DNA from 2 places in the Variovorax boronicumulans genome. Region 1 is predicted to be linked to the other one. Evidence: riboswitches for the same ligand, from Rfam matches in the RefSeq annotation. Region 1 holds a riboswitch; the other holds the start of a gene.
What was found. Region 1 has a riboswitch for thiamine pyrophosphate ahead of VHAB30_RS08865 (purine-cytosine permease family protein). Riboswitches for the same ligand answer to the same signal wherever they lie in the genome.
Positions count from the first base shown of each region.

Region 2: another riboswitch for thiamine pyrophosphate. It lies ahead of thiC (phosphomethylpyrimidine synthase ThiC); the one in region 1 lies ahead of VHAB30_RS08865 (purine-cytosine permease family protein).

Region 1 is NZ_BKDH01000001.1:1,960,697-1,965,443, reverse strand. Features, by position in the region: gene VHAB30_RS08875 (enoyl-CoA hydratase) at 1,318-2,094, opposite strand; gene VHAB30_RS08870 (MarR family winged helix-turn-helix transcriptional regulator) at 2,231-2,686, shown strand; TPP riboswitch at 2,797-2,901, shown strand; gene VHAB30_RS08865 (purine-cytosine permease family protein) at 2,978-4,318, shown strand; gene thiD (bifunctional hydroxymethylpyrimidine kinase/phosphomethylpyrimidine kinase) at 4,263-4,747, opposite strand, start outside.
Region 2 is NZ_BKDH01000005.1:330,294-335,040, reverse strand. Features, by position in the region: gene VHAB30_RS28810 (hypothetical protein) at 1-267, shown strand, start outside; gene VHAB30_RS28805 (hypothetical protein) at 1,161-1,565, opposite strand; gene VHAB30_RS28800 (YchJ family protein) at 1,740-2,171, shown strand; TPP riboswitch at 2,199-2,304, shown strand; gene thiC (phosphomethylpyrimidine synthase ThiC) at 2,396-4,279, shown strand; gene VHAB30_RS28790 (HAD family hydrolase) at 4,362-4,747, shown strand, end outside.

The DNA of each region.
Region 1 (4,747 bases):
CAAGCTCCAGCCGCCCGATGCGCCGCGCCGTGCGCGAGAGGCTTTCGATGGGCGCGGTCACCAGCTTCGACAGGCGCAGCGAAATGAAGAGCGCGATCGCCAGGAACGCCAGCACCAGCAGCAGCGACCACAGCACGTTGCGGTGCAGCGCACCCAGCAGCGCCTCTTCGGGCTCCCAGCTCACCAGATGCCAGTCGGTGGCGGGAATGCGCGAGGTCTGCACCTGGTAATGCATGCCCTCGTGCACGAGGGCAAAGGCCATGTCCTCGGTCCAGCCGCGGCTGCCGTTGGCCAGCATGTGGGTGTGCAGCGCACCGAGCACGCCCTCGTCCGGGTCTTCGAGCACGCGCACGGAATGCGGGTGGTCGCTGCGCGCGATCACGTGGTGGTCGGCACTCAACAGCGCGCTGTGGCCGTGGCCCGTGCCGCCGAACAGGCGCACGAGGTTGGAGAGATGCCCCAGCGACACGCTGGCGACCGCCACCATCGTCTGCGTGTCGCCCTCCTCGTCCTGCCGTCGGCTCGGCCGCGCATGGCTCACGCCGAGTTCCTTCATCGAGGGCAGCACGAAGGGCGCGGTCCACACGGCGCGCTGCGCCTTCTCGGCCTGCGTGAACCAGTCCTGGTGCACCGGGTCGTCTTCGCTGCGGAAGGCCTCGATGCGCGTGGTCTCGTAGCGCCGCCGCGGGTCTTCGTCGTCGTCGCTGTCGGGCGGCGACTTGTACTCCCAGGTCTCGGTGGTGAAGTCTTTCTCGCGCAGCACCTGCCGCACCACCGGCGCGGGGTGGCGCATGGCCATCAGAAAATGGCCGTCGTCGCTGCCCACGCCGATGCTGTCGAGCTCGGGCGTCTGCTCCAGCGCGGCCCAGAGCAGCTCGGCGGTCTGCTCGCCGTCGTGGCCCGCCGGGTGCAGGTCGGGCGTGTGGGCGATGGCGCGCACCAGGCCCTCGGTCTTGGCGAGGAAAGCGAGGATGTTGTCCTCGACGCGGTCGTGGTTGACCTTGTGCGCCGACTCGCCCACCTTCGACACCAGCTGCTCCGCGCCCCAGTAGCCGAAGGCCACCAGCAGCAGCGACTGCAGCAGCGCGACCGCGCAGATGATCGTGCCGACGTCGACCCGGAAGCGCCGCAGCCGCGCGTGGGGTGCGGGCGATGAGGCCGGTGGTTCCGGGTGCTTGCGGTCGTCTGTCATGTGCGGGGAGCCTCCGGGGCATTCGAAGGCGCCCTCGTGGCGGAGATTCTCACCCGGGCCGTGGGCCCGCGGACCGGCGCATCACGGGTCGGCCGACATCTGGACGATGACCGGCCCGCTTGCCGCTACGCCGCAGTCTTTGAGAAGTCAGGGGCCCGCTTCTCAGCGAACGCCGTGAAGGCTTCGCGCGCTTCGGGACTCTGGAGGCGCTCCACGAACTGCGCGCCTTCGAGGTCCATCTGGGCAGCAACGGCCGCGCCCTGCTTCATCAGGCCCTTCGTCAGCTTCAACGAGCCCGCGGCACGGCTGGCGAGCAGCTCGGCAACCTTCTGCGCCTCGCCGTGCAGGTCCGACACAGGAACGACCCGGTTCGCGATGCCCCAGGCCAAGGCCTGCGCAGCGGACACCGGCAGGCCCAGCGCAAACATCTCGTAGGCACGAACGTGGCCGATGCGGGCAGGCAGCAGCAGGCTCGACGCCGCTTCGGGAACCAGCGCCAGGTTGACGAGCGGCGTGGACAGCAGCGCATCCTCAGCCAGCACGACGAAGTCGCAGTGCAACAGCAAGGTGGTCCCCACGCCGACTGCGCGTCCGTTGACCGCCGCAATCACCGGGCGCGTCGAACTCGCCAACGCACGCAGGAAGCGGGCGACATGGCGCTCTTCGTTGCCGGCCTTCCCGGCAGCCACGGCAGCAAATTCGCCCAGGTCGTTGCCCGAGGTGAACATGCCACCTTCGCCTCGCATCACGATGGCCCGGACGGACGGGTCGCTCTCGGCGCCTGCGATGGCATCGGCCAGACGGCCATACATCGCATTGGTCAGTGCGTTCATCTTCTCCGGCCTGGCCAGCGTGAGGGTCAGGACACCCTGGGTGGATTCGACGGTCACGTGTTCGGTCATAGGTTCTCCTGGTTGCCCTCTCGCACCGTGCGAGAGGGATGGCATTTAATTCGCATGCGAAGTATATGCTTCGCGTGCGAAATAAATACGGATAAGATGTAACCCGCCGCGCCTTCGCTCAGGCCACAGGAATCCGATGAAAGCTCAAAAAAAATACAGGCTGGTGTTTCTTCTGAACGTCGCCCAGCGGGCGGTGCAGCGCTGGAAAGAAACCCGCGGCGACGCCCTGCCCGCGCTGTCGGCAGCCCAGGCCGGCACGATGTTTTTCCTGTCGACCAACGATGGCGCCCTGACGGGAGAAGTCGCGCAGGCACTGAACATCGGTGCACCGGCCATGTCCGGCCTTGCCGCCCGGCTCGAAAAAGCCGGCTACCTGACCCGCGCGCAAGACCCGAACGACGGGCGCGCATTCCGCCTGTACCAGACCGAGGAAGGACGGCTTGCCGGACAGCGTGCAAAGGCCGGGCTCGGCGCGTTGAACGCACGGCTGACCCAGGGCTTCAGCGACGAAGAGATGGCAATCGTCGGCCGGTGGCTCGAATCGGTGGTCGAGAATTTTTCCGCCGAGGGCACGGGAAAGCACGAGGAATAGGCCCTCGGTCCCGGCACGCCATCGGTGCGGCGGGTGCAAGGCCCGCCGTGGCCGGATTCTTCCGTGCGCAGGAACTTTTCGGTGCGTCTGCGACACACGCGCCTAAAATGACATTTCGCTAGGGGTGCTGCACCGGTTTCGACCGGTGTGGCTGAGAAAGTCCCTTTGAACCTGACTGAGGTAATCCTCGCGCAGGGAAGCTGGTCCGGTGGCCTCTCACGTTCTCTCGCGTGACGGCCACGCCACTGGAGCCTCGCCCACCTGCCAAACCTTTTGCACTGGAGCAAACGGATGGCACACAACGACAACGACAGTTCCGCTTCGCCCGGCAACGAAGCGCTCACGCCCCTGCCCGCCGCCCGGCGCGTCTTCGGCTGGCACGACCACGCCTCGCTGTGGTTCAGCCTCGGCGTGGGGCTGCTGGTGATGCAGATCGGCGCCTACCTGGTGCCGGCCGTGGGCACGCGCGACGCGGCGCTGGCGATCGTGCTGGGCTCGCTGCTCGGCGCCGGGCTGCTGGCCTGGACCGCGCGGCTGGGCTGCGAAACCGGGCTGGCCAGCGCCGGCCTGATGCACGCCACCTACGGCAGCGCCTTCGCGCGGCTGCCGGTGCTGCTCAACATCGTGCAGCTGGTGGGCTGGACCACCTTCGAACTCGTGATCATGCGCGAGGGCACGCAGGCCATCGGGCAGCAGGCTTTCGGCGCCGCGCTGGGCACGGCCTGGGGCGGCGTGCTGACGACGCTGCTGTGGGGTGCGGTGCTGCTGGCGCTGCTGGCCGGGTCGATGGTGAAGCTGGTGCGCCGCTTCGTGAGCCGCTTCGGCCTGCCGCTGGTGGTGCTGTCGCTGCTGTGGCTCAGCTGGCAGTTCGCCACGCAGCTGCACGCCAAGGGCCTGGACGCCTTCTGGGCACGGCCGGGCAACGGCAGCATGGGCATGTTCAGCGCGCTCGACCTCGTGATCGCGATGCCGGTGTCGTGGCTGCCGCTGGTGGCCGACTACGCGCGCCACGGCAAGCGCAGCGCGGGGGGCGGCCTGGGCAGCGCGTTCAGCGGCACCTGGATCGGCTACGCGCTGGCCAACATCTGGTGCTACGCGCTGGGCGTGATGGTGGTGAGCGTGGCCGAGCCGGGCACCAGCCTCGTCACGGCGCTGCTGTTGGCGCAGGGCGGGCTGGTGGCGCTGGGGCTGATCCTCATCGACGAACTCGACAACGCCTATGGCGACGTGTACTCGGGCTCGGTCTCCACGCACAGCCTGCTGCCACGCTGGAGCGTGAAGCGCTGGGGCCTGCTGCTGGCGGTGCTGTGCATCGGCCTCGCGCTGGTGCTGCCGATGCACACGCTCGAACCCTTCCTGCTGCTGCTGAGCTCGGTGTTCGTGCCGCTGTACGGCGTGATCCTCGGGCGGCTGGGCAGCGGAAGTGCCGTGTCGGCGAACGGCACGCGCACCATCGACTGGGGCGCGGCGCTGATCTGGCTCGCGGGCATCGCGGCCTACCACGCGCTCGCCAAGTGGGCGCCGCAGTTCGGCTCGGCGCTGCCGACGCTGGCGGCGACCTTCGTTCTGGCGTGGCTCAGCCGGCCGACAGCGGCAAGCGGTGGGTCGGCACTGGCGCAAAGCCGTGGTTGAGCGGACCGTGGCCCGCACCGACCTGCACATCCGCACCGGCGCGCATCGCGCCGAGGATGTACGCGCGTGCGCGCTCGACCGCCTCGGGCAGCGCCAAACCCAATGCCAGGTGCGCGGCGATGGCCGACGAGAGCGTGCAGCCGGTGCCGTGCAGGTTGCGGCTGGCGATGCGTTGCGACGCGAGCCGCTTGCGCGCGCCGCTGCGCTCCAGCAGCACATCGACCACTTCGTCGCCCGGCAGATGGCCGCCCTTGAGCAGCACGGCCTTCGCGCCGAGCGCGAGCAGTTCGTCGGCCGCGCCGTCGAGCGCGTCGATGCCGCCGATGGCGTGACCGACCAGCAAGGCGGCTTCGTCGAGGTTGGGCGTGACCACCACGGCGCGCGGGAACAGCTCGCGCACCAGCACCTGCACGGTCTCGGCCGCGATCA
Region 2 (4,747 bases), on a different contig from region 1:
GGCTTTCCCATCTGTGAGCGACTCGCCGGCACAGGCGAGTGCCGGCACAAGCCTTTGAACGAAGATCAGCTCGTCCAACACGTGCTACGCGGGGTGGCGGAAGCGAACCAGCATCTGGGCTCCGCCTACGTGGTCTCACACATTCGATACGTCGAGAACGATACGCCTCCCGAAAAAGCATATGGCTTCATGGCAATGCGGATCGTTGAGCACTATCACAATGGTGGTGCGTTCGAATCTGGTCTGTCGACTGAACAGGACGGTTGAAGGTCTGCTGTTGTTCGAATTTTTCCTACGGCACGATTGAACGGTTGTGGCCGCTTCCTGCAACAGAGGTTCCGCTCCTATCGAAGGGTTAGAACGCCGAGCTAGTCGATGTACGCGGCCTCTTTCAGATAGTGCGAAATCAGGGCGTTCAAGTCCTCGTCCGAAATCTCAACACTACCCAGTTTCAACCATCGGCGTATGGCGATGAAGGCACCTGGACTGGTGTTCGGGTACTCAAGCCCGAGGAGGCTTTCTAGTGCCCTAGCGTCGAGCGATCCATCGGCTTGCATCAAAGACCTGAAGAGCGCCGAGGCGTGTCTTCCAGACACCAGAGACTCCAGCATTTGTATGAAAACCTCAGGGAAATTTGGGGGCGAGAGTACGCGAATGTTTCTAAGCCGTCATCGGAAAGCAGATGCGGATGACCGCTTGTGGCTGGATGCAGCCTTTTTCTACTGCCGGTCTTTCTCGAGTTTGTCGGCCTGGACACGCGCGATATCCCCAAAGGCTTTCCAAGGGCATGAGCTGGCAAAAGATCGCAATGCCGAGATCGCAGCCTGCAAGTTTCCTTCGGACCGTTGGTCATCCGCGTGTATTAGCGCTTCACCGAGGGCTCGATTCCACCCACGTTGGTTGGCCCTGAGCTCGAGGACCGTCGTCGCAAATTCGGCGGGTGGTTGGTTATCCGGGGCACGTGGCCCGGCAGGCTCGCAGTCACAAACTTCCTGAACCTCGTGCGGTTAACGTCAGTCGCTTGCTGGACAAGTTCCTCGACAGGCAGCTTTGCCAAATCATGGAACCATTCGACCTCGTTGTGTGGCGCTGCTTCGTGGCTCATCGTGCGACTTCTCTGATCGGAGTGACTGGTTCTGGCCGATTGCAGGCAGACAAAGCTATTGCGCGTGGACCCTAAACCCCAGGTAGACAAAAAGCGCCACAACCGCCCCGACGATGGCAAGCCCAACCGGCCACGGAATGTCCATGTCACTGCGCTCGCGACGCGAGACGCCATCCATACGGGTCAGCATCGTGCGTCGCTGGTCCGGCGTGTTGATGAGGAACTTGACGACGCCTGCAATGCCGCAAAGCGCAACGGCACCCCCGATGATCATCAATCCCCAGACTTCCATATTGAACGTGAGGGGAAATGCACCATCGGCGCTTGCGACAAAGGGTTCGCGTCCCCTTCGCGTGACCACGATTTGTCCGGCGCGCCATGCATTGAATCCGTGCAGAAAGGCGAAGGCGCCCAAGGAGAGGGTCGCAGCGAGCAGGAAGAACAGCTTGAGGAATCGCAAAAGCATGCTTTGGTGTTCAGCTTGAAGGAACGAAACGCCGGACGACTGTAGCGGCACAAGCCATTGGCGCAAGAGGCCCCGGCGCCTTTGGCCCCGGCAGGTCCTCGCAAAGCGGGCATGCCAGGAAGCCCACCTTCAACCCCCACCGCGCCAAGTGTTCCAATAGAGCCCTTCATGAGCGCCACCGACCCCACTCCCGGCCCCTGCCCCTGCGGCCGCACCGACCGTCGCGACAAGCCCATCGGCTACGCCCTGTGCTGTGGGCGCTACCTCGACGATTTCGAGAACACGCCGGCGCCCGACGCCGAATCGCTGATGCGTTCGCGCTATTCGGCCTTCGTGCTGGCCCGCGCCGACTACCTGCTCGCCACCTGGCACGCATCGAAGCGACCGGCCTCGGTCGAGTTCGAGCCGGGCGTCAAATGGCTGGGGCTGGACATCCGCTCGCGTTCGGTGCTCGACGCCGACCACGCCGAGGTCGAGTTCGTCGCCCGCCAGCGTGGCGCGACGGGCGTGGCGTTCCGCCTGCACGAGCGCAGCCGCTTCGTGCGCGAGGACGAGCGCTGGTATTACGTCGACGGCGACCTGCACCAGCCCCCGGGTTGACGGCGGCGGGCTTCGGCCCGCACAATCGGCCCCGCTCCGGGGTGCACGCATGTGGCGTGCTGAGATGGCAAAGCTGCCGACCCGCGAACTTGATCCGGGTCATACCGGCGTAAGAAGAGCTGCACTCCCTGACTTCGGTCCGTCACTCCCTTTTTCGGTGGCGGGCCTCCCGAGGTCCACGAGCGATTGCGGAGCACCCTTTCCCTCAACAAGGAGTGCCTCCGATGAATGCCCCCGATAAATTCACCTCGCTGCTGTCGCTGACGCGCGAACCCTTTCCCGCCTCGCACAAGTGCGTCATTCCGGGCAGCCGGCCCGACCTGTTCGTGCCCGTGCGCGACGTGGCGCTGACCAACGGCGAAACCGTCTCCCTGTACGACACCTCGGGCCCCTACACCGACCCGAAGGTCGAGATCGACGTGCGCCGCGGCCTGCCCGATGTGCGCAGCGCCTGGGTCATCGAGCGCGGCGACACCGAAAGTTATGAAGGCCGCACGCACCACGCGCTGGACGACGGCGCCAAGAACGAAGACCGCGACGCGCAGCGCCTGGCCGAGCTGCGCGCCGGTGCCTCGGCACTGCAACGCACGCCGCGCCGCGCCAAGTCGGGCGCCAACGTCACCCAGATGCATTACGCGCGCCGCGGCATCGTCACGCCCGAGATGGAGTACGTGGCTCTGCGCGAGAACGGCAAGCGCGAGTGGATGGCCGAGTACCTGGCCAACGAGGAGCGCGCCAAGCGCGTGGCGGGCAACCCGATGGGCGCGAGCATTCCGCGCATCATCACGCCCGAGTTCGTGCGCGACGAAGTGGCCCGCGGCCGCGCGATCATTCCCGCGAACATCAACCACCCCGAGGTCGAGCCGATGGCCATCGGGCGCAACTTCAAGGTGAAGATCAACGCCAACATCGGCAACTCGGCCGTCACCTCGAGCATCGAGGAAGAGGTCGAGAAGCTGGTGTGGGCCATCCGCTGGGGCGCCGACAACGTGATGGACCTGTCGACCGGCAAGAACATCCACACCACGCGCGACTGGATCGTGCGCAACTCGCCGGTGCCCATCGGCACGGTGCCGATCTACCAGGCGCTCGAAAAGGTGGGCGGCGTGGCCGAAGACCTCACCTGGGAAATCTACCGCGACACGCTCATCGAACAGGCGGAGCAGGGCGTCGATTACTTCACCATCCACGCGGGCCTGCGCCTGCCGTTCATCCACCTCACGGCCGACCGCATGACGGGCATCGTGTCGCGCGGCGGCTCGATCATGGCCAAGTGGTGCATCGCGCACCACAAGGAGAGCTTCCTCTACACGCACTTCGAAGACATCTGCGACATCATGAAGGCCTACGACGTGAGCTTCTCGCTCGGCGACGGCCTGCGCCCCGGCTCGGGTGCCGACGCGAACGACGAGGCCCAGTTTGCCGAGCTGCGCACGCTGGGTGAGCTCACGCAGATCGCCTGGAAGCACGACGTGCAGACCATGATCGAAGGCCCGGGCCACGTGCCGATGCACATGATCCAGGCCAACATGGACGAGCAGATCAAGCACTGCCACGAGGCGCCGTTCTACACGCTCGGCCCGCTGACCATCGACATCGCACCGGGCTACGACCACATCTCCAGCGCCATCGGCGCCGCGATGATCGGCTGGGCCGGCACGGCGATGCTCTGCTACGTGACGCCCAAGGAGCACCTGGGCCTGCCCGACCGCGACGACGTGAAGCAGGGGATCATTGCCTACAAGATCGCCGCGCACGCGGCCGACGTGGCCAAGGGTCACCCGGGTGCGCGCTCGCGCGACGACGCCCTGAGCAAGGCGCGCTTCGAGTTCCGCTGGCAAGACCAGTTCAACCTGGGCCTGGACCCCGACACGGCGCGCGAATTCCACGACGAGACGCTGCCGAAAGATTCGAGCAAGGTGGCGCATTTCTGCTCGATGTGCGGCCCCAAGTTCTGCTCGATGAAGATCACGCAGGAAGTGCGCGAGTACGCGGCCAAGAAGGGCGTGGCCGAGGCGGCTGCCATGGCCGAGGGCATGGAAGAGAAGTCGAAAGAATTCATGGCCGGCGGTGGCGAGATCTACATCCCGATCCGGCCAGTGGCCTGAGATGGCCCGATAGCCTGAGTCTGCCCGTGCGGAAAGGGGGCGTTGCTACCATGGGGCCAGACCTCTGAACTCCAGCCTCGCAATGACCCCTTTCCCCTTTTCCGCCGTTCTCTTCGATTGCGACGGCGTGCTCGTCGATTCCGAACCCATCACCAACCGCGTGCTCGCCGACATGCTCGGCGAGCTCGGCTGGCAGCTCACGGCCGAGGAATCGATGAACATCTTCACCGGCAAGGCCGTGAAGGACGAAACGGCGCTCATCGAGGCCAAGACGGGCTTCAAGATCACCGACGACTGGCTGCGCGGCTTCCGCGCCCGCCGCAACGAGGCGCTGGACCGCGACCTCGTCGCCATTCCCCACGCACCCGCCGCCATCCGCGAGATCCATGCGCGGCTCAAGGGCCGCATCGCCTGCGCTTCGGGGGCCGACCGCCACAAGGTCGAGCTGCAGCTGGCCAAGGTCGGCCT